4 regions of the Burkholderia sp. SR8 genome follow, and region 3 is predicted to be linked to each of the others. Evidence: predicted binding sites of a transcription regulator. Region 3 holds the regulator's gene; each other region holds the start of a gene.
What was found. Region 3 encodes FNR, which switches genes on or off when oxygen is low (the NO sensors DNR and NnrR bind a similar motif). Its sites were predicted from a motif close to TTGATNNNNATCAA; they were not measured.
Positions count from the first base shown of each region.

Region 1 (4,938 bases), on a different contig from region 3:
GGTTTGCGCGTCGCCGGGCAGGTCGAAACCGTCGCGCACCGCGCCGACGACGAGGTCGAGCCGGGCGAGCACGTCGTCGGGCACGTCGAGGCTGCCGTCCTCGCGAATGCGGGCCTCGACGCCCTTCAGCAGCACGAAATCGTCGAACGAGGCGTTCAGGCGATCGATCTCGTCGATCTGCCGTTCGAGCCACGCGCAATCCGTGCGACCGCTGCCGTCGTCAGGCGCGCGGTCGGTGACGGCCAGATACCGAAGCCCGCGTGCGCGCGCCGCGTCCGCCATCGCGCGCAGCCCGTCGCGTCCGGCCGACGCGTCGGTATGCGCGTGCAGGTCGCCATGAAGGTGCTTGCGTTCGACCAGCGCCGGCAACGCGCCGACGCGTGACGCGTCGATCTCGCCGCGCGCTTCGCGCAGCTCGGGCGGCACCCAATGCAGGCCGATCGCGTCGTATACGGATGCCTCGGTCGCGCCCGCGATCCGCTCGTCGCCGCGGAATACGCCATATTCGTTGATCTTCAACCCGCCTGCCTGCGCGATCCGGCGCAATGCGATGTTGTGCGCCTTCGATCCGGTGAAATAGACGAGCGCCGCGCCGAACGCCTCCGTGTCGACGACGCGCAGGTCGACCTGCAAGCCGTTCCCGAGCACGACGCTCGAACGCGTCTTGCCGTTCGCGAGCACGCGCGCGACCTCGCCGTAGCCGACGAACGCGGCGGCCACCGCAGCCGGATCGCGCGCGGTCACGAGAATGTCGAGATCGCCGACCGTCTCGCGGCAGCGGCGAAAGCTGCCGGCCGGCACCGCTTCGCCGACCCCGGCCACCGTGCGCAGATGCGCGAGCAGCGGCATCAGCGCATGCGCGGCATCCGGCAGCAGAAAGCGTTGCGGCCCGCGCTGCAGGCGCTCGTCGATCGCATCGAGCAGATGGGCCTCGGTTTTCGCGCCGAAGCCGGGCAGCGCGCGCACGTGCCCGCTCTTCGCTTCGGCGCGCAGCTGTTCGAGCGAGTCGACGTGCAGCGCATCATGCAGCGCCTTCACGCGTTTCGCACCGAGGCCCGGCACGTCGAGCAGCTCGACGATCGCGCCCGGCAACGCCTGGCGCAGCGTTTGCTGCAGCTCGCAGGTGCCGGTCGCGGCAATTTCGCGCAGCTTCGCCGCGAGGTCGGCACCGATCGACGGGATCTGTCCGAGATCGCCGCCGTTCGCGATCATCGCTGGAATGTCGCGCCCGTAGTCGGCAATCGTGCGCGACGCGTTGCGGTACGCGCGTACCCGGAACGGATTCGCGCCCTGGATTTCGAGCATGTCGGCGATTTCGGCGAATACGGCCGCACACTCGGCATTGCGGATCGGCATGATCGGCGTGGCTCCCGTTCCACGTGGATGGCGCCGTGCGCTGGCGCGACGGCGTCGGCCCGCCCGTTGCCGCATGTCGACGGCGGCGGACGCCCGGTGGTCATCCTGCGCCGGCTGTCCGTATGCCGGCTGCCCGTACGCCGGCAGCCCGTACGCGGGCTGCCCGGATCGTGCTGCGCGGGGCACGCCGCCTGCGCGGCCCCGGCGCCGACATCAGAGCGATGCGCGCGGTGTCGTCGCGTAGCGACGCTCGTACACCGACTGGCAATGCGTGCAACGTTCGGCGGTGGGCCGCGCGAGCAGACGTTCGTAGCCCACCGGCGCATCGCAATCGATGCACTCGCCGTAGCTGCCGTCGCGCATGCGCTGCTGCGCACGCGCGATCGCGCGCAATTCGGCCAGCTTCATTCCGATCAATGCGTGATCCATGTCGACGAACAGATCGGCGTTCGCTTCGTCGCCTTCGTCCGGCGCAGCGCCGGCAAGTTCCGCATAGGACTCCAGCGCGCGCTGATCCTCGCTCGTGCGGATTTCCGCCCGCAACGCCTGCTCGCTGTCGGTCAGCCGCCGCTGCAGCGTCTGCCGTTGTCGTGGGTCGAGCGCCATCGCCGTCTCTCCTTTCCCGGTTCCGCGCAATGAGGCATGCGGCGCGCGGTTGTCGCGCCGGTGCGCGGCGATCACGCATGACCGCCGCCGCGCCCGGATGCGCGTCCGGCCGCACGAAGCGGCGAACGCATTCGACGCAGCATAAACCCAATGAACACGCATGTGTTGACCGGCATCGACCGCAGCGCGCCGCACACGAAAAGCGGGGACGGACGCGAATACGCGCGCCGCTCATTCGTCTGACGCAGCGACCGTTGAGATCGGTCAATCCCCTGTACAAAGTTGCGTCATAGATTGAACGCATGCGCGGCGGATTCGCGCGCCTTACTTTTGCCGGGAGAACGTGATGTTGTTCGGCGTCGTCATCTGGGTGGCCCTTGCGGCCCTGTTCCCGACGATGGTCGTGCCGACGATCCAGCACGCCATCCAGCCATCGAGCGCGCAAGCCGCGCCCGACGGACACCCTGCCGTCTCGCCCGCCGCGTTGCCGGCGGCCGCACCGCCGCCGGCGGATGGCTGAAGCGCGACCGGCCATTCGCGATCGCGGCGGTCATCGACTTCAGTCCGGAACGTTTGCTTTTCCCGATAATTCGCAATCCTCTTCGTCAGAACGCGTTGCGCCCGATGAAACCGCGCACGACCGTCAGCAGGATGATCTTCATGTCGAACCAGAAGCTCCAGTTCTGCATGTAGAACAGGTCGAACTTCACGCGCGCGGCCATCGCCTCGACCTTGCGCGTCTCGCCGCGATAGCCGTTCACCTGTGCCCATCCCGTGATCCCCGGCCGCACGCGATAGCGGTACATGTAGCAGTCGATCAGTTGCCGGTAGAAGTCGTCGTGTTCGATCGCGTGCGGACGCGGGCCGACCACCGACATCTGGCCGAACAGCACGTTGAAGAACTGCGGGAGCTCGTCGAGCGACGTACGCCGCAGGAACGCGCCGACCTGCGTGATGCGCGCATCGTTGCGCGATGCCTGCAGCACGACGCCGGGCTGCGCCCGATGTGCGCGCATCGTTCTGAACTTCAGGATGTGGAACTCGCGGCCGTCGATACCCTTGCGCCGCTGCCGGAACAGCACCGGCCCCGGCGACGACAGCTTCACCGCGATCGCCAGCACCGCGAGCAACGGCAGCAACGGGATCAGCACGGCGACCGCGAACAGCCGGTCGAACGCGAATTTCGCCCACAATTCCGGCGCCGAGCGCGGCGTGGTCGCGAGGTTGATCGCGGGCATGCCGAGCACGTCGGTCGCGGAGCGCTCGACGACCGCCATCTGCCGCACGTCGGGCAACAACCGCAACTCGACGAACTCGTCACGCAGTTCGCGCACGATGCGCCGGATGCGCGACTCGTGCGACATCGGCAGCGTGAGCCACACTTCGTCGATGTCGCCGCGCCGAATCATGCGCGTCAGCGCGCCCCAGTCGCCGATCACCGGCACGCCGCCGATGCCGTCCACCGCCGCGGCGGCCGATCCATCGTCGTCGAACACGCACGCGGCCGCGAACGGTCCGTCCGGCTCCAGCTGCATCCGTTCGATCGCCACGCGTCCGTACGCGGTTGCGCCGACGATCGCGACCCGCCGCTGGCGCGCGCGCGGGTGACGGCGGTTCCGCGCAAGCGCGCACAGCGCGAGCCTGCCGAGCAGCAGTGCCGCGTCGCCGGACAGCACCGTCCGCGCGATCCAGCGCGTCGTGACCGTGCCGCCGCGGTTCATGATCCACATCGTGCCGGCCACCGTCAGCGTGCTCGCGCACACGACGGCCACCGCCGTACGCGTGAGCATCGAGCTGCCGCGACGCGTCGACGCGCCGCGTTGCGACATGCGCACGGCACGCGGCAGCAGCGCGACGGTCAGCACGCACAACAATGCAATCGCGCCGCGCTGCGCATCCGACAGATCGTGCCATGCGAGCCGCATCGCCGCCTGCGCCGCGAGCGCGCCGGCGAGCACCAGCGCGACGTCGGCCGCGGCGAGCGCTGCGCGCCGTATCGCAGTCGTTCCACCCGACATCGAATGCATCGTCACGCACCGTGCGCCGGGAAGCCGCCGTGCATCTCGGGCAGCCGCGGCCGCATCGGCATCGACCTCGTCGCGCCGGCTCGCGCGCCGAGCAGGCGCCGGTAATCCGCGCGGATCAGCTCGTAGCATTCGCACGCCTGGCGCTCCAGACCATCGCGGTCGATCACGGTGATGCGGCCGCGACGCTGCCGGATCAGCCCGGCGTCCTGCAGGTTGCCGGCCGCTTCCGTCACGCCTTCGCGGCGCACGCCGAGCATGTTCGCGATCGTCTGTTGCGTGACGGCCAGTTCGTCGCCGTCGATCCGGTCGTGCGCGAGCAGCAGCCAGCGGCTCAACTGTTCGCTGACCGAGTGATGCCGGTTGCACAGCGCGCTGCGCGAGATTTGCGCCATCATCGCCTGGCAGTAGTTCAGCAGCAGCCGGTAGGTCGCGGGCGAACGCTCGAATTCCGAGCGCATCACGCAGGTCGGTATGCGGTAGGCCATCCCGCCGATGCGGACTTCGACGCGGTTCGACACCGCGGTGCCGCCAACCAGCGTCGCGAGCCCGACCACGCCTTCGCGGCCGACGACCGCGACCTCCACCATCGCACCGTCCTCCATCAGATGCTGCACCGACATCATGGCGGTCGTCGGGAAATGCAGGTGGCGCATCGGCTCGCCGACCCGGTCGAGCATGCCGGCCTTGATCCGGACCAGCTCGAGGTGCGGTGCGATGGCCCGGAGGCTGTCCTCCGGCAAGGCATCGAGGATGGCATTCGCCGAGAAGCTCGAGTAAAGATGAAGCATGGCTGTATCCCTTTATTGGTCCGCGCCGCATGCAGCCGCGTCAGCGGAATTCGTTATCGCGATGCGGGTACGAACGACGACCCGGGTTGCGGCCCACAACCCTCGATCCAATCGAACGCCGGCTTCTCGCCGGCGGATCGATTCGGCAGTCCCGTTTCGAC
Region 1 covers NZ_JAULUC010000006.1:138,197-143,134, reverse strand. The annotation lists gene polX (DNA polymerase/3'-5' exonuclease PolX) at 1-1,356, opposite strand, end outside; gene Q3A80_RS09740 (TraR/DksA family transcriptional regulator) at 1,570-1,962, opposite strand; gene Q3A80_RS09735 (hypothetical protein) at 2,309-2,482, shown strand; gene Q3A80_RS09730 (undecaprenyl-phosphate glucose phosphotransferase) at 2,568-3,980, opposite strand; gene Q3A80_RS09725 (Crp/Fnr family transcriptional regulator) at 3,992-4,777, opposite strand.
Region 1: a site for FNR is predicted at 2,217-2,230, ahead of Q3A80_RS09740 (TraR/DksA family transcriptional regulator). Genes of this name have one in related genera too.

Region 2 (4,938 bases), on a different contig from region 3:
GCGCGTGCAGCGACGCGCCGTGCAGGCGTACCGTGCCTTCGCGCGCGTCGAATGCATAGACGGTGTTCGCGTCGGCTTGCGCGAGGAGAGTCAAGCCGCGCAGCAGGCGCGGCAGATCGGTCGTCGCGGCATCCGCGGACGCCTTCGCCTCGACGAGGAACCGGACGTGCCACGCGGCCGATGGGTCGTCGCCGCGTGCGCGTTCGAGCAGCACCGCATCCCACTCCGTCTTCGCGCGGTCGTGCTTGCCGGGAATCGATGCGGGCACGCGCATCGACGTGACCACGCGATACGTGCGGTCTGCATCCTGCGCATCGAGTTGCGCGGCCAGTGCGTGGAGCGCCTGCGCGGCCAGCGCCTCGACGGCGGCGCCGCGCTGCTGCGACGTGACGCCTTGCGCGACGGCCAGCGCACTGCCGACGAGCGGGCCCTGGCGTCCCCACAGCGTGCGGTACCGGCGGACGTCCGGATCCGGCGACAATGCATCGAGGCGCTGCAGCCGGGCGAGCGCGGGGCTGTCCTTCAGTTTGACGATGTCCTGTTCGAACGCGCGGTCGGTGGCCATCTCCGATTGCGCGAGCAGGTGCCGCAGCGCCGCATCGACTTCGTTCCACGACGCGCCGGCCGCGGCCGCATGCAGCCGCGCGAGCGGCTCGCGTTGCCACGCCTGCGCATGGCGTTCGAGCCGCGCAGGATGCGCGATCGTGTTGATGGCCGAGCGCAGCGTGCGGCGATCCTGCTCGGCATGCGCGGCGAGCGACGCGTATTCGCGTACGGCGGCCGCGCGATGCCGCAATACCGCGGCCTGGAACGCGGGGTCGCCGGCGTGCGGGTTCATCGCATCGCCGATCATCCGCGCGAGCGCGCTGACGAAGCGGTGTTGCAGCGCCGGGTCGGGTGCTCGGCCGTCGGCGTGCATCCGGCGCGCTTCCTCGATCACGACCGCGATGACGGTGGCCGGATTCGCGGCGTCGGTCAGCGACGCCGCACGCACGAGCGGCGGCAGCCGGAAGCGGCGGTCGACGGTGCGCAGGACTTCGTCCAGCAGGGCGGGCAACGGTGTCGGCGGCATGGCGAATGACGGGAGTGAACGCGGGTTGCGCGTGTGACGGGCCATGTGCAACGGTATCACGCGGTGCCGGCCTGCTGCATGGCGCGCCGCGCGCAGGCGCCGTTCGCGCGGCGCCGGCCGTGCGTGCTGCGCACGATTCGCGCAGCGCGCCGACCGATCGCGGGCGTCGGCCGCCGGTGTCGACCGACGGCGGCGATCCGGCGTCGACCGCGCACGCGGCACTGCACGCGGACGGCGAGAGATGCGCTCCGCCGCCGAACGTCAGGCCGTCAGCGTCACCGACAGGCTGCCGAGCTCGCCGAAGCGCACCGTCAGCGCATCGCCGAGCGGCACTTCGATCGCGCCCGCATACGAGCCGGTCGTCACGATCTGGCCGGCGCGCACGCCGTCGCCGCGCGATGCGAGGAAATTCACGAGCCACACGAGCGGCTTGAGCGGATCGCCGTCCGGATGGCGGCCGTCGATCGTGCGATTCAGCGCACCGTCGAACGACAGCGCAAGCGTTTCGAGCGGCACGTTCAGGCCGTCGGGCACGACGGGCCCCACACACAGCCCCTGGTTGAACTGCCCGTCGGCGAGCAGCTCGAACTTCGACGCGCGCGCCGGCTCCGCATAGCGGCAGCCGAGCACCTCGAGCACGATGCGCACCTCGCGGATCGCTGCGCGCACGTCGGTCTCGACGTACGGCCGCGCACGGGCGGGCAGGTCGCGATCGAGCACGAACGCGATTTCCGGCTCGATCCGCACGATCGGGCCGCCGACGACGCGGTACGGCGCATCGGCTTCGCGGATCGTCGACGCGAAGATCGGCGCGACGATCACGCGATCGGGCGGCGGCAACGCGCATTTCCATCCGCCGATGGCTTCGCCGAGCAGGTCGGCGACGCGATGCTGGATCGCCAGCGCGGTATCGACGCTCTCGGGGCGGAAGGCGTCGGGCAGCAGCGGGCCGGGCACGCCGGCATGGCGGGCGGCGACGAGATGCTGGGCGGCGCCGTCCACGCGTTCGGTAGTCGTTGTCATGTCGGTTGAGCGAGTTGAAAGTGAGCCGGCAAAAAGGGGCCGGACGAAGGTCGGATATCCGATGATAGCGCCTTCGGCGGGCGGCCCGCTCGGTTCGCGTCCGCGGCCGGTCGTGCGGCGTCGATTGCGCGGCGCTTTGCCGCACGGCCGGGCTCCGGCGAACCTTGACCGTCGTCAAGCTGCGGGTGCGCGATCCGCCGATGATGACGACATGGCCGCACGCGCTACCGCGCGCGGCCGCTCACCCCAACGAGGTTCGCATGTACGAGAAGATCATGGTGGCCGTCGACGGCAGCGCTTCGTCGAAGCAGGCGCTTGCCGAGGCCTTGAAGGTCGCGCGGGCGTCCGGCGCGCACGTCGACGCGGTGTATGTGGTCGACAAATCGGTGCTGTTCACGTACGCGGGCCGGTTCGACCCGCATGCGCTCGTCGAGGAAATCCGCGACGACGGCCGCAAGGTGCTGCTCGACGCGGAACGGACGATCGCGCTGGCCGGCGCCAAAGGCGAGGGCGAACTGGTCGAGACCGAAAGCATCGGCGAGGACATCGCGGAACGGCTGCAGCGCTACGTGAAGGAGCGTGACATCGATCTCGCGGTAGTCGGCACGCATGGGCGGCGCGGGATCAGCCGCGTGTTGCTCGGCAGCGTCGCCGAGCGCTTCGTGCGCGGATCGAACTGCCCGGTGCTGCTGATTCGCGGCGGCGATGCCGGCGTGCCGGCATCCGCGGCGGCGTGACGCGGCGCGCGCGATGATACGTCGACAGTCGCGGATCGTCGTCGCGGCGATTGCCGTGTTCGTATCGCTCGCGGGGATGATGGCCGTCGTCACCGGCTTGCTGTTCGACGAAGCGACTGCGCTGCGCGGCGGTGCGGTCGCGTTGATCGCCGGTGTCGCGGCGTTCGTCGCGATGCTCGACCCGGGGCGGACAGGCGACGGGTGACGGCGTGCATCGCCGGTTTTGATGCGACGGCGACGCCGAGCGTTGCGGTACCGCAGGCGCGTCGGCTTTCGTTCCGCTTCCGGTGCGTGCGGCATCCGGTACCCGCGAGATTGGCATCCTGGGCCGCGCCGATGCCGCATTCATCACCTTCAGCCCTTTGGGCACTTGCGGCATCTTCCGCACCTTCAGCACCTTCAGCCCTCCCCGTCGGTCGAACGGCTGCCGAATGTGCGCCCACGCCGGTGCGCCCTTCATCTGGCCGGCCTATTCCTCCTCGCACCGCTTTCCTCGGGCAGCATGCCTGTAGTCCTCCTCGCGTGATGGCAGTTGCAGAGAACGCGCAGGCGGCACCGGTTGTGCAACGAGAAAGCGGCACAGCCTCCTTTCCGGACGATACCGCCGTCGCGAAGACAATCGCCGTGAAAAATCGCAATGTCACAAAAATGCGGTTCTTATATGTAAAGGTGCGCTCGAGCGCCGGCCCGAATATGTCGAATGCGTTTCGCGGTCTCCGATAAACAGCGGGCCGCGTGCGGGCCGGCGATTCCGGCGGGCATTACCGGCATCGCCCGGCGCCATTCAATACGGGCGCTGTCCGGCGTCGCGATTTGCGGAGAAGCCGCCGGAGCGAAACCGGGTATCGGCCACCCGATTCCCCACCGCGCGGCATCGACGCCCCCGTCCCCATTTAGCGCCGTTGCGCGCCGATGAACGATACCGTGATTTGTATCAAGCCGTGATATGTCGATCCGAAAGACAATTCATTGGACCCGGACGAAAAGGGCGAAAGGGCCGGATACGGTCGAATCAAGTCGAATCCGATCGTCCTTTACAACCGGTATTTCACCTCCTTAAATAATCAGGGTCTGCCAAAAGACCGGAAAAACGAGATCCCCATGAGCCATTTCCTGGATAGATTGCGTTATTTCTCCACCACGAGGCCAACCTTCTCCGACGGCCACGGTGCCGTCACCGACGAAGACCGCAAATGGGAAGACGCTTATCGGCTGCGCTGGCAGCACGACAAGATCGTCCGCTCGACGCATGGGGTGAACTGCACGGGTTCGTGCTCGTGGAAGGTCTACGTGAAAGGCGGGATCGTCACGTGGGAAACCCAGCAGACCGATTACCCGCGCACGCGCCCCGACATGCCGAACCACGAACCGCGCGGCTGCTCGCGCGGCGCTTCGTACTCCTGGTATCTGTACAGCGCGAACCGCCTGAAGCATCCGATGGTGCGCAGCGCACTCGTGAAGCTGTGGCGCGAACGCCGCCGCACGCTTGCGCCCGTCGACGCATGGCGCTCGATCGTCGAGGACGACGATGCGCGGCGTTCGTACCAGAGCCGGCGCGGGCTCGGCGGCTTCGTGCGCGCGAGCTGGGACGAGGTCAACGAGATCGTCGCGGCCGCCAACGTCTACACGGTCGCGCGCTACGGCCCCGATCGCGTGGTCGGCTTCTCGCCGATTCCGGCGATGTCGATGGTGTCGTATGCGGCCGGTTCGCGCTATCTGTCGCTGATCGGCGGCGTATGCCTGAGCTTCTACGACTGGTATTGCGACCTGCCGCCCGCGTCGCCGCAGACCTGGGGCGAACAGACCGACGTGCCGGAATCGGCCGACTGGTACAACTCGACGTTCATCATGATGTGGGGCTCGAATGTCCCGCAAACCCGCACGCCCGACGCGCACTTCCTCGTCGAGGCGCGCTATCGCGGCACCAAGGTCGTGTCGGTGTTTCCCGACTACTCGGAAGGCGCGAAGTTCGGCGACCTGTGGCTGCATCCGAAGCAGGGCACCGACGCGGCGCTCGCGCTCGCGATGGGCCACGTGATCCTGAAGGAATTCCACCTGGCCGGCAAGAGCGACTACTTCATCGATTACTGCAAGCGCTATACCGAC
Region 2 covers NZ_JAULUC010000023.1:29,731-34,668, forward strand. The annotation lists gene Q3A80_RS24635 (3-deoxy-D-arabino-heptulosonate 7-phosphate synthase) at 1-1,072, opposite strand, end outside; gene Q3A80_RS24640 (2-keto-4-pentenoate hydratase) at 1,334-2,095, opposite strand; gene Q3A80_RS24645 (universal stress protein) at 2,356-2,832, shown strand; gene Q3A80_RS24650 (DUF2964 family protein) at 2,846-3,037, shown strand; gene Q3A80_RS24655 (nitrate reductase subunit alpha) at 3,934-4,938, shown strand, end outside.
Region 2: a site for FNR is predicted at 2,260-2,273, ahead of Q3A80_RS24645 (universal stress protein). Genes of this name have one in related genera too.

Region 3 (4,938 bases):
GAGGCCGCGCGTCTTGCGAGCGGCAGCGCCTTCTCGCCGGACCAGGTCACGCGCAGCAACGCGTCGCTCGTCAACGCGATGCCGGAGGCCGGCGACGGTTTCGCCGGCTTCGACAGCCGCCCGGGCGGCAATCATCCGGCGTTCGCGCTGCGGGCCGGTTACATGGTGATCGAGAAAGGGTTCGACGCGCCGCCGCACACGGGCGACGAGCTGTTCGGCCCCGTTCACCGGATGCACGGCAGCGCGTACTGGCCCGGCCACGGACGCCGGCCGGAACGCGCGATCGAAATCACGGCGGTGCCGCGATAGCGTGCGCGGCGTTTGAATCGGGCGTTCGATTGCCGGGTCGGGCTGGAGCGTGGCCGACGGTCGATCGTGCTCAATGCGCGTGTGTGCGCGAGCGCGTTGTGCGGCCGGCTCGCATGCGGGGGAGCGATCGTATCGGCGCAGCAGCGAGATCGGCGTCGGTTCCGGTTTGGCACTCGAACGTGATGCGACGCCGAGCATCGCGTTGCGAACCGCGTCGATGCAGGGGCGTTGATCGACGTCACGCCCTCGCGATGCGGTTGCGGTTCAATGGAGCCGATGCGCGCGGTTCATCGGGCGATCACCGACACGCATCCACGCTGTCTGTGCGCAGCCCGGGCGCGTTCGCATGCTGTGCCGTCGCTGGATGCGCGGGCGAGGTAGTCGATGACGATTTCGGATATCCGCTCGGCACGCGCAGCGACGCGCCTGGCGATCGTCCCGACGGCGGACACGATCGCTAGGCGCGTCGCGATCACGCGCGCCGATCGCGCAGCGCAGCATGCGGTGCGTGCATGGCTCGCGGGCATCACGCGCCGTCGCAACGGCCGAAGCGCCGCGATCGCGACGACCGGCACGTCGCTGCAAAGTCGCTGCCGTTGGTTTACTCTGCCTCGCAGCAACGCATGGCCCGCTCTGCCATTCGGCCGACTTTCGTTCAACCCGCCACACGGAGACACTATGTACAAGCGCATTCTGGTTGCCATCGACGGCAGCGACACGTCGCGCCATGCGTTCGACGCGGCGCTCGCGCTCGCGAAAGAGCACGGCGCGGAACTGCAGCCGTTCTACGTCGTCGAGAACGCCGCGATCTATTACAACGTGCCCGGCTACGATCCGTCCGTGCTGCGCGACCAGCTCGTCGCACAGGGCAACGCGCTCGCGGCCGATTTCACGAAGCTGATGCAGGCGGCCGGCGTGAAGGGCAAGACGCTGATGAGCGAGGCATCGTCGCTCAACGACGTGTCGACGCTGATCCTCGACGGCGCGAAGGCATTCGGCGCCGATCTGCTGGTGCTCGGCACGCACGGCCGCCGCGGCTTCCGTCGCCTCGTGCTCGGCAGCATCGCCGAACAGTGCGTGCGGCATGCGACGCTGCCCGTGCTGCTGATTCCGGCCGCCGCGCACACGGACGAGCAGGAAGGCTGAGCGTCGGTGGTCGGACCGCGTCGCGATTGCGGTGCGGTGCGCGCGCCACGGCACATCTGTGCGCATGCCGTGGCGGTGGCCCAGGCAACGAGCGGGCGGCTGAGTCTCGGCGGCCGTGTCACGTAGCAGTTGCGGCGCCATGCGGTGCCTGCGGTGCGCACACGCAACGGCACGCGCGCCCGCCCGCATACCGCTGCCACTGCCCGCGACGACCAGCGCAGGCAGGCCGAGCGGCAGCGGCCGCGTCACGTCGCCAGTGCCCGCGGCATGTGCGCGCGGTCGCGACGTTTTGTCACCCGACAGCCGCAACTTGCGGTGGGACAATGATTCCGTCGATTCAACGCCGGAGTAAACGATCATGCTGACGCCCGTCGCCACACGTCCCGCCGCCCCGTCCCATGCAGGCAGCTGGGCTCCCCGCCAGGCACCGCACTGCTCGTCGTGCGCGATGCGGCATCTGTGCATGCCGCAGGGCCTCGCGCCCGAAGCGCTCAGCCGTCTCGAATCGGTCATCTGCGCGGCACGCCCGGTCAAGCGCGGCGAAGCGCTGTTCCGCGAAGGCGACGCGTTCGACAACCTGTACGCGGTGCGCTCCGGTTCGCTGAAAACCGTCGCCACGCGCCACGACGGCCGCGAGCAGGTCACCGGCCTGCACCTCGCGGGCGAAGCGCTCGGCCTCGACGGCATCTGCGACGACACGCATCCGCGTACCGCGGTCGCGCTGGAAGACAGCTCCGTCTGCGTGATTCCGTACACCGCGCTCAAGTCGCTGTGCTCGGAAGCCGGCTCGATGCAGCTTCGCATGCACAAGCTGATGAGCGAGCAGATCGTGCGCGAGACGACGCAGACCATGCTGCTCGGTTCGCTGAACGCGGAAGAACGCGTCGCCGCGTTCCTGCTCGACGTGTCGTCGCGCTACCTGAAGCGCGGCTATTCGCCGTCGGAGTTCAACCTGCGGATGACGCGCGAAGACATCGGCAGCTACCTCGGCATGACGCTCGAAACGGTCAGCCGCACGCTGTCGAAATTCCAGAAGCGCGGCCTGATCGAGATGCACGGCCGCCTCGTGCAGATCGTCGACTTCGACGGCCTGCATCACGTGTGACGCCGCCCGCCTCTCCCCCTCCTCGCCGCGATCAGTCGAGAAACAGCGCGGCGCGCGCCTTCAGCGCCGCGCTGAAATCGTCGAGCCAGCCGATCGACAGCCGCCAGCTCTGCCAGTAGAGCTCGATATCGACGGTCCGCCCGCGCGACATGTCGACCAGCTCGCCGGCCGCCAGCTGGCGGTCGACCATCCGGTCCGGACACATTCCCCACCCCAGCCCCGTCTCGCATGCGCGCAGGTAGCCCGCGACGTGCGGAATCCAGTGTTGCGGCGGATCGAGATCCGCGCGCGTCACGCGCCGGATGAAGCGCGCCTGCAGGCCGTCCTTCGGATTGAACATCACGCACGGCGCGCGGCGCAGCGCATCGCGCGTGATGCCCGCGCCGAAATAGCGTTCGTGGAACACCGGCGAACATACGGCGCGATACCGGATGCGCCCGAGCCGCGTCGACCGGCATCCCTGGATCGGCTCGGCCTGCGCGGTCACCGCGCCCTGCACGCTGCCGTCGCGAATCCGCGCGGCCGTGTAGTCCTGATCGTCGATCACGAGGTCGAGCAGGGTTTCGCGCTCGGTGCAGAACGGCCCGACCGCATCGATGAACCACGTCGCGACGCTGTCGTCGTTGACGGCCACGCGCAACGTCGGCCATGCACTCGCGATCTGGCCCGGCAACGCGGGCATCCGTCCGCCCAGTTCCGCCTCGAGCAGCTGCACGCGCTCGGTATGCCGGCACAGCAGCGCGCCTGACGTCGTCGCGACGCACGGCTGCCCGCGCTTGACGAGCACGCTGCCGACGCGCTCCTCCAGCAGTTTCACGCGCTGCGATACCGCCGACGGCGTGACGTTCAGCTCCTTGGCCGCCCGTTCGAACGAACCGTGGCGGATCACGGCCGCGAGGGCGTCGAGCAACGCATAGTCGAGCATTAGATTTCCTTAATCGGCATTAGGTGAATTAGCTTCTCTTATGTCGCGGCTGCCCGCAGACTAGCGCCAACCGACTCACCCGTCTACTGCTTCACCTTCTCCCATCATGAACTGGATCGCTTTTTCCCACGGCGCCGCCCTGTGCGGGTCGCTCATCGTCACCATCGGCGCGCAGAACGCGTTCGTGCTCCGCCAGGGCATCATGCGCTCGCATGTCGGCAAGATCGTGCTGCTGTGCGCGCTGTCCGACATGATCCTGATCGGCGCGGGCGTCGGCGGCGCGTCGGTGCTCGTCGAACGCTATCCGACCTTCGTCCACGTGGTGCTGTACGTCGGCCTCGCGTATCTCGCGTGGTTCGGCTTCAACGCGCTGCGCCGCGCGTTCAGGCCCGGGCATGAAACGCTCGACGTGCGCGGCGACGCGGTCGCGCCGCCGCCGCAGAGCGCGGTCGCGATCGTGCTGATGACGCTCGCGTTCACGTGGCTCAACCCGCACGTGTATCTCGACACGTTCCTGCTGATCGGCACGGCCGGTGCGCGCGAGCCGGAAGGCACGCGCGTCGCGTTCGCGATCGGCGCAATGTCGGTCAGCATCGTATGGTTCCTCGGGCTCGGATACGGCGCGCGACTGCTCGCGCCCTGGTTCCGCAAGGCCGTCGCCTGGCGCGTGCTGGATGGCGCGATCGGCAGCATGGTGCTGTTTCTCGCGGCCGTGCAGTTGCGATAGCGCGCGTTGTAAAAAAATCGGTCACGGGCGGCAGCATGCCGCCCGTGTTTCGTTCCGGCGCCGCGCCGCAAGTCGCATCACCTCCGCTCCGGACGGTGCCGCCCGTCGCGCACCGGCGAAGCGAAATTCGGCTCCGGATCCAACACGGCCGCACGATCCGCCCAGATAACGGATGCCGCATCTGCCATGCCGCGCGATGTGTCCGCGTTCGCGGCCGCGTGCCGGCTGCACGATTCCGGCCGATGCGCGAGAATGTTCGGGTGTCCCGCGACAACGGCGCAAGCGCTTCGCCGATCCGCCGCCCCGTCGCACGCTTCTCGACCCATCCCGTCGTTCGATTCCCTCATCTCGCAGATATCGGAGAGCAACATGGCACTACGCACCCTCGGCACGTCGGACATCCAGGTTTCACCGCTCGCATTCGGCGGCAACGTGTTCGGCTGGACCGTCGACGAGAACGCATCGTTTGCGCTGCTCGATGCCCTCGCCGACACCGGCATCAACTTCATCGATACGGCCGACGTCTATTCGGCCTGGGCGCCCGGCAACAGCGGCGGCGAATCCGAAACGATCATCGGCAAGTGGCTCAAGCGCTCCGGCAGGCGCGAACAGGTCGTGATCGCGACCAAGGTCGGCATGCTGCAGGCACGCGCGGGGCTGACGAAAGCGAACATCCTGAAGGCCGCCGACGATTCGCTGCGCCGGCTGCAGACCGACTACATCGAC
Region 3 covers NZ_JAULUC010000043.1:12,710-17,647, forward strand. The annotation lists gene Q3A80_RS30840 (DUF3005 domain-containing protein) at 1-309, shown strand, start outside; gene Q3A80_RS30845 (universal stress protein) at 988-1,455, shown strand; gene fnr (fumarate/nitrate reduction transcriptional regulator Fnr) at 1,814-2,560, shown strand; gene Q3A80_RS30855 (LysR family transcriptional regulator ArgP) at 2,592-3,485, opposite strand; gene Q3A80_RS30860 (LysE/ArgO family amino acid transporter) at 3,592-4,212, shown strand; gene Q3A80_RS30865 (aldo/keto reductase) at 4,582-4,938, shown strand, end outside.

Region 4 (4,938 bases), on a different contig from region 3:
CCGCGCCGACCAGTTCGGCACTCGCGCTTTCCTTCGTCAGGTAGCCCGACGCACCGGCGCGGAACGCGCGCACCGCGTATTGCTGTTCCGCGTGCATCGTCAGCACGAGCACGCGCAATGCGGGTTTCTCGTCCTTGATCTGCTTGATCAGCTCGACGCCGTTGCGGCCCGGCATCGACAGGTCGAGCACCAGCACCTGCGCGGGCGTCGATCGGACGAGCGCGATCGTCGACGGGCCGTCGCACGCTTCGCCGGCCACCTCGAACCCGGTGGCGTTCTGGAGAATGTGCCGCAGACCGTCGCGCACGAGCGTATGGTCGTCGGCAATGAGCACCTTGATCATGTGAGGGTGGTTTCCTGTTGAACGGTGGCGAGCGGGAACGCGACGGTGATCGAGAAGCCGCGCGCGAGCGCCGTGTCGATCGTCACGCTGCCGCCCAGCATGTGGGCGCGTTCGCGAATGCCGATCAGGCCGAACGATTTGTCCTCGTGGGCGGTACCGCCCGGTGCCGCGCCGCGGCCGTTGTCCGCGACGCGCAGCACGCAGAAGCCTTCCTCGATGTCGAGCCGCAATGCGACGCGCGTCGCATCCGCATGGCGCGCGACGTTCGTCAGCGCTTCCTGGACGATCCGGAACAGCGTGGTCGCACCCGCGCTCGTGAACGTGAGGCCGCCCGTTTCGATGTGCCGCTCGACGTCGATGCCGTACCGGTTCGTGAAGTCGTTCGCGAGCCACTCGATGGCGGGCACGAGGCCCAGGTCGTCGAGCATCACGGGGCGCAGGTCGGCGGCGATGCGGCGCACCGACGCGACCGTCGCGTCGATCAACCGGCGCATGCCCTGCAGGTGCGACAGCATTCCGTCGTCCGGTTGCGCATCGCCTGGCGCGCGCAGTTGCTGCTCGATCACCGACAGGTCCATCTTCAGCGCGGTGAGCTGCTGGCCGAGATCGTCGTGCAGTTCGCGCGCGATCCGCGTCTTTTCTTCCTCGCGCACGTTCTGCAGGTTCGCCGACAGCTCGCGCAGCTCCTCGCGCGACTGCTTCAGCGCATTCTCCGCGCGCTGCCGCTCGGTGATGTCGCGCAGCATCACCGTATAGAGCTTGCCGGACGCGTCGCGGATCTGCGAGATCGACGCCTCGATCGGAAATTCCTCGCCGTTGCCGCGCAGCCCGAACAGCACGCGCTGGCGGCCCATCTGCCGCTCGGACACGCCCGTCACGCCGAACTGGTCGACGTGCTTCGCATGCGCGGCACGAAACCGCTCGGGGATGAAACGCGAAAGCGGTGCACCGATCGCCTCCATCGCCGACACGCCGAACACCTGTTCGGCCATCGGGTTGAAGATCACGACCGTCTGCTTTTCGTCGATCGTGATGATCGCTTCCATCGACGAACGGATGATGCCCATCATCCGCGCTTCGTTCAGGATGCCGCGGCTGCTGGCGCCGTCTGCGCCGCCCGCGCGCCCGCGCAGCAGCGCATGGACGAGCGCCGCGAACGCGAACGACGCGATCAGGCCCGCGGCGAGCACCGTGCCGGCCGCGCGCTGCGCGCCGGTCGCGCTCGGCCGGCCGTCCGCGGAATAGGCGAGCGTCAGCACGGTGCCGCCGAAATTCAGCTGGTCGGTGCGCCGCAGCAGGTCCGGCGACGCGGACGCCTCGTCGGTCGTCGTCTCCGCGCTCGCGATCGGATGCGGATCATCGCCGGCGCTCAGCCGCAGGTCGAGCCCGCGTTCCGCATCGAGCGCGCGCTCGACCACGCGGCTCGGACTGAGTTCCGCGAACAGCACGCCGTCGACTGCGGATTCACGGCCGCCTGCCGGCGTGAAGGCCGCGCGCGACGCCGCGGTCGCCGGCAGGAACAGCGTGAGAATGCGCGTGTCGCGCGACGTATCGTTGTCGGTCGGATGGATGCCGAGCGCGACATCGCCGGTTCGCAGCGTCCGCGCGAGCGGGGCGCGGTCCTGCGCGCCGAAGCGCACGCTGGCCGAGCCGGACGCGGGCGCGCCGAGTGCCGCCACTGCGAGCGGACCGGCCGGCAGCGGCGCGTTGCCGACGAGCGCGGCGCGCACTGCCGGCGACAGCGGCGCATAGCCGATCTGACGGACGGGCGAGCGGCCGCTGTCGAGGTCGAGCGTGTCCGCATAGCGGCGCCATTGTTCGGGCGTCATCTGCGGTGCGAGCGCGAACGCGCCGCGCGCCCCTTCGAGGACGGCGACGCCGGCCTGCAGTTCGTGGCGCAGCATCGCCGTCACGTGCGTCGTGCGGCGCTCGAAGCGCGTCTGGACGGCGCCTTGCCATTGTTCGCGCACCAGCAGCGCGACGCCGAGCGACACCGCGGCACCGGCGAACAGCGCAACGACGCCGGCCGCGAGCGGCTGGCGTAACATGGTCTGGAAGCGCGTGGGCCCTCGGGCGTCGCGCGGCGGGGTTCCACTAGCGGTCATTCGATGGCCATTCTGGTATCGGGGCCGCCCGGGGCACTCGGGCGGCGCGGCAAAACCGGGAAAAACTCGCACCGGCCGCGTGCGATGTCTGTTTTCAAGACGAAATTGTGCGCGTTTTACACATTTTTTGTAATAGGGTCAGCTAAAAAGACGTTGGCCGGGCGGAGCAGCGGGCGTTCCGGCAGCGGTTGTGATGCGCGTCAACCCGCGCGTCGGCACGTGGGGCAGACTGTTCGGCAGGCGAGCCGGCATCGGGCCGGCCCGCAGTGGCGGGTGCGCCGTCGCGCCGGTGCGCGATGGGCACCCGGTCGGAGGGCAGACCATGTACAAGCGGATTTTCGTCGGGCTCGACGGCAGCCCGAGCGCGCGTCTCGCGCTGAACGAGGCGATCCGGATCGCGGCGGCGTCCGGCGGCGAGGTCACGTGCGCGTATGTCGTCGAACACAGGCCGCAGCTCGTCGATGTCGACGCGGGTTTTGCGGCCGAACGCGCCGGCGACGTCGCGGCCGTCGACGCGGCGACGCCCGTGCTCGACGACGCGAAAGCTGTGCTCGAGCAGCAGCACGTGCCGGGCACCGTGCGCGCGCTCGACGCGTATGGCGAGGACGTCGCAGCGGTGCTGATGCGCACCGCGGCCGAGGCGGATGCCGATCTGATCGTGATGGGAACGAGCGGGCGCCACGGGCTGCGCCGGCTGCTGCTCGGCAGTGTCGCGGAATCGCTGCTGCGCGCGGCCGACCGGCCCGTGCTGCTGGTGCGGCACGACGAGCCGGTCGCGGCGGCAAAGGCGCGCTGACGCTCGCTGGCGGGCGTGCAGAGGGCTGCAGTGCGCAGCACGCCGGCCGCGTGTCGATGTGACCTGCGTGGCGGCGCGTCGCGCGTAGCGACCCGCGTGCAGCACATGCGAGGTATCGCGCACGCATGATCGGATGCGGCCGGTTGCATCGTGGCCCGCACTTCTGGCAGCATCGGCGCGTGTCCGCTTCATCGTCGCGCGCTGCGTTGCACGCGATCCGTCGCCGCGTGCATGGCCGCGGCGATCGACGCAGCGGCACGCGACGGCCGCCGATCGCGTCCTCGATCGGCACGGCCATACGCCGCGTGCCCGGGTTCCCACTTTACCGACGTCATTCGCCATGCCGATCTCCGCTGCCGACCTGATTCGCCAGTTCGACCTGCAGCCGCATCCCGAAGGCGGCTATTTCCGGGAAACGTACCGCGCAACCGATTCGGTCGTGCGTCCTGCCGACGGTGCGGCGCGCGCGGCGTCGACCGCGATCTACTACCTGTTGTGCGATGGCGCGTATTCGTCGTGGCACCGGATCCGTTCCGACGAGGTCTGGCATTTCTACGCGGGCGATCCGCTCGAAGTGTGGGTGCTCGACGAACACGACGGCCTGACGATCCATCGGCTCGGTAACCCGCTCACGCATCCGGGCACCGTATTCCAGGCGGTCGTGCCGGCCGGACGCTGGTTCGGCGCACGGTGCGCGTCGCCGGATCACGTCGCGCTCGTCGGTTGCACGGTCGCGCCGGGCTTCGAATTCGCCGAGTTCGAACTGGCGGACGCGACGGCGCTGGCTGCCGCGTTCCCCGAGTACGCCGAATACGTCGCCGGTCTCGCGCGGCGCGGCGACGCGTAAGCGCGCCGCGCCAACCGTTGCGCGCGGCCCCGGCCAAACCCGTTTAGAATGCAGCGTGGTGCAGGGTCGGCGCGGAGGTGCCGCGGCGATCGCTGCCAGCCGTATCGGCGGCGCCCCCGTCGCACGGTCCGCATGTCTTCCAGGAGCGCCGCCGTGTGGCACTTTCCCATTGCGATTCCCTCGTCGCTCGGCCCGTGGGCCGTGTTCGCGAGCGTACTGATCACGCAGCTCGGCGTGCCGGTGCCGGCCGTGCCGATGCTGATCCTCGGCGGTACGATGGCGGCGATGGGGCAGGCGTCCTGGGCGAGCATGTTTGCGGCGGCCATCGGAGCGACGATGCTCGCCGATTCGCTGTGGTTCTTCATGGGCCGCACGCGCGGCCGCCGTCTGCTGAACGGGCTCGTGCGCTTCTCGCTGTCGCTCGACACCACGCTGCGCTTCGCGCGTAACGTATTCGAAAGATACGGCGCGCCGCTGCTCGTCCTGTCCAAATTCCTGCCGGGTCTCGGGCTCGTGTCGGCGCCGCTGCTCGGCACGACCGCGATCGGCGTCGGCGTGTTCCTGTTCTGGGATCTGGCCGGCGCGTCGTTGTGGGCCGCGTTCTGGCTGGTCGGCGGCGCGGCCGTGCACGACCAGATCGTCCAGTTCGTGCTGTGGGTGCGCGCGAGCGGCGGCACGATCCTCGACGCGTTCCTCGCGATCTTCATCACGTTCCTGCTTTACCGCTGGGTGCGCCGCGTGCAGTTCCGCCGCTACCTCGCACAGGTGCGCATCTCGCCGCCGCAGCTCGTCGAGATGATGACGTCGAGCGAGCCGCCGCTGATCTTCGATGCGCGGCCGCGCGCGG
Region 4 covers NZ_JAULUC010000006.1:279,979-284,916, forward strand. The annotation lists gene Q3A80_RS10335 (response regulator) at 1-343, opposite strand, end outside; gene Q3A80_RS10340 (PAS domain S-box protein) at 340-2,448, opposite strand; gene Q3A80_RS10345 (universal stress protein) at 2,771-3,244, shown strand; gene Q3A80_RS10350 (cupin domain-containing protein) at 3,585-4,091, shown strand; gene Q3A80_RS10355 (DedA family protein/thiosulfate sulfurtransferase GlpE) at 4,245-4,938, shown strand, end outside.
Region 4: a site for FNR is predicted at 2,639-2,652, ahead of Q3A80_RS10345 (universal stress protein). Genes of this name have one in related genera too.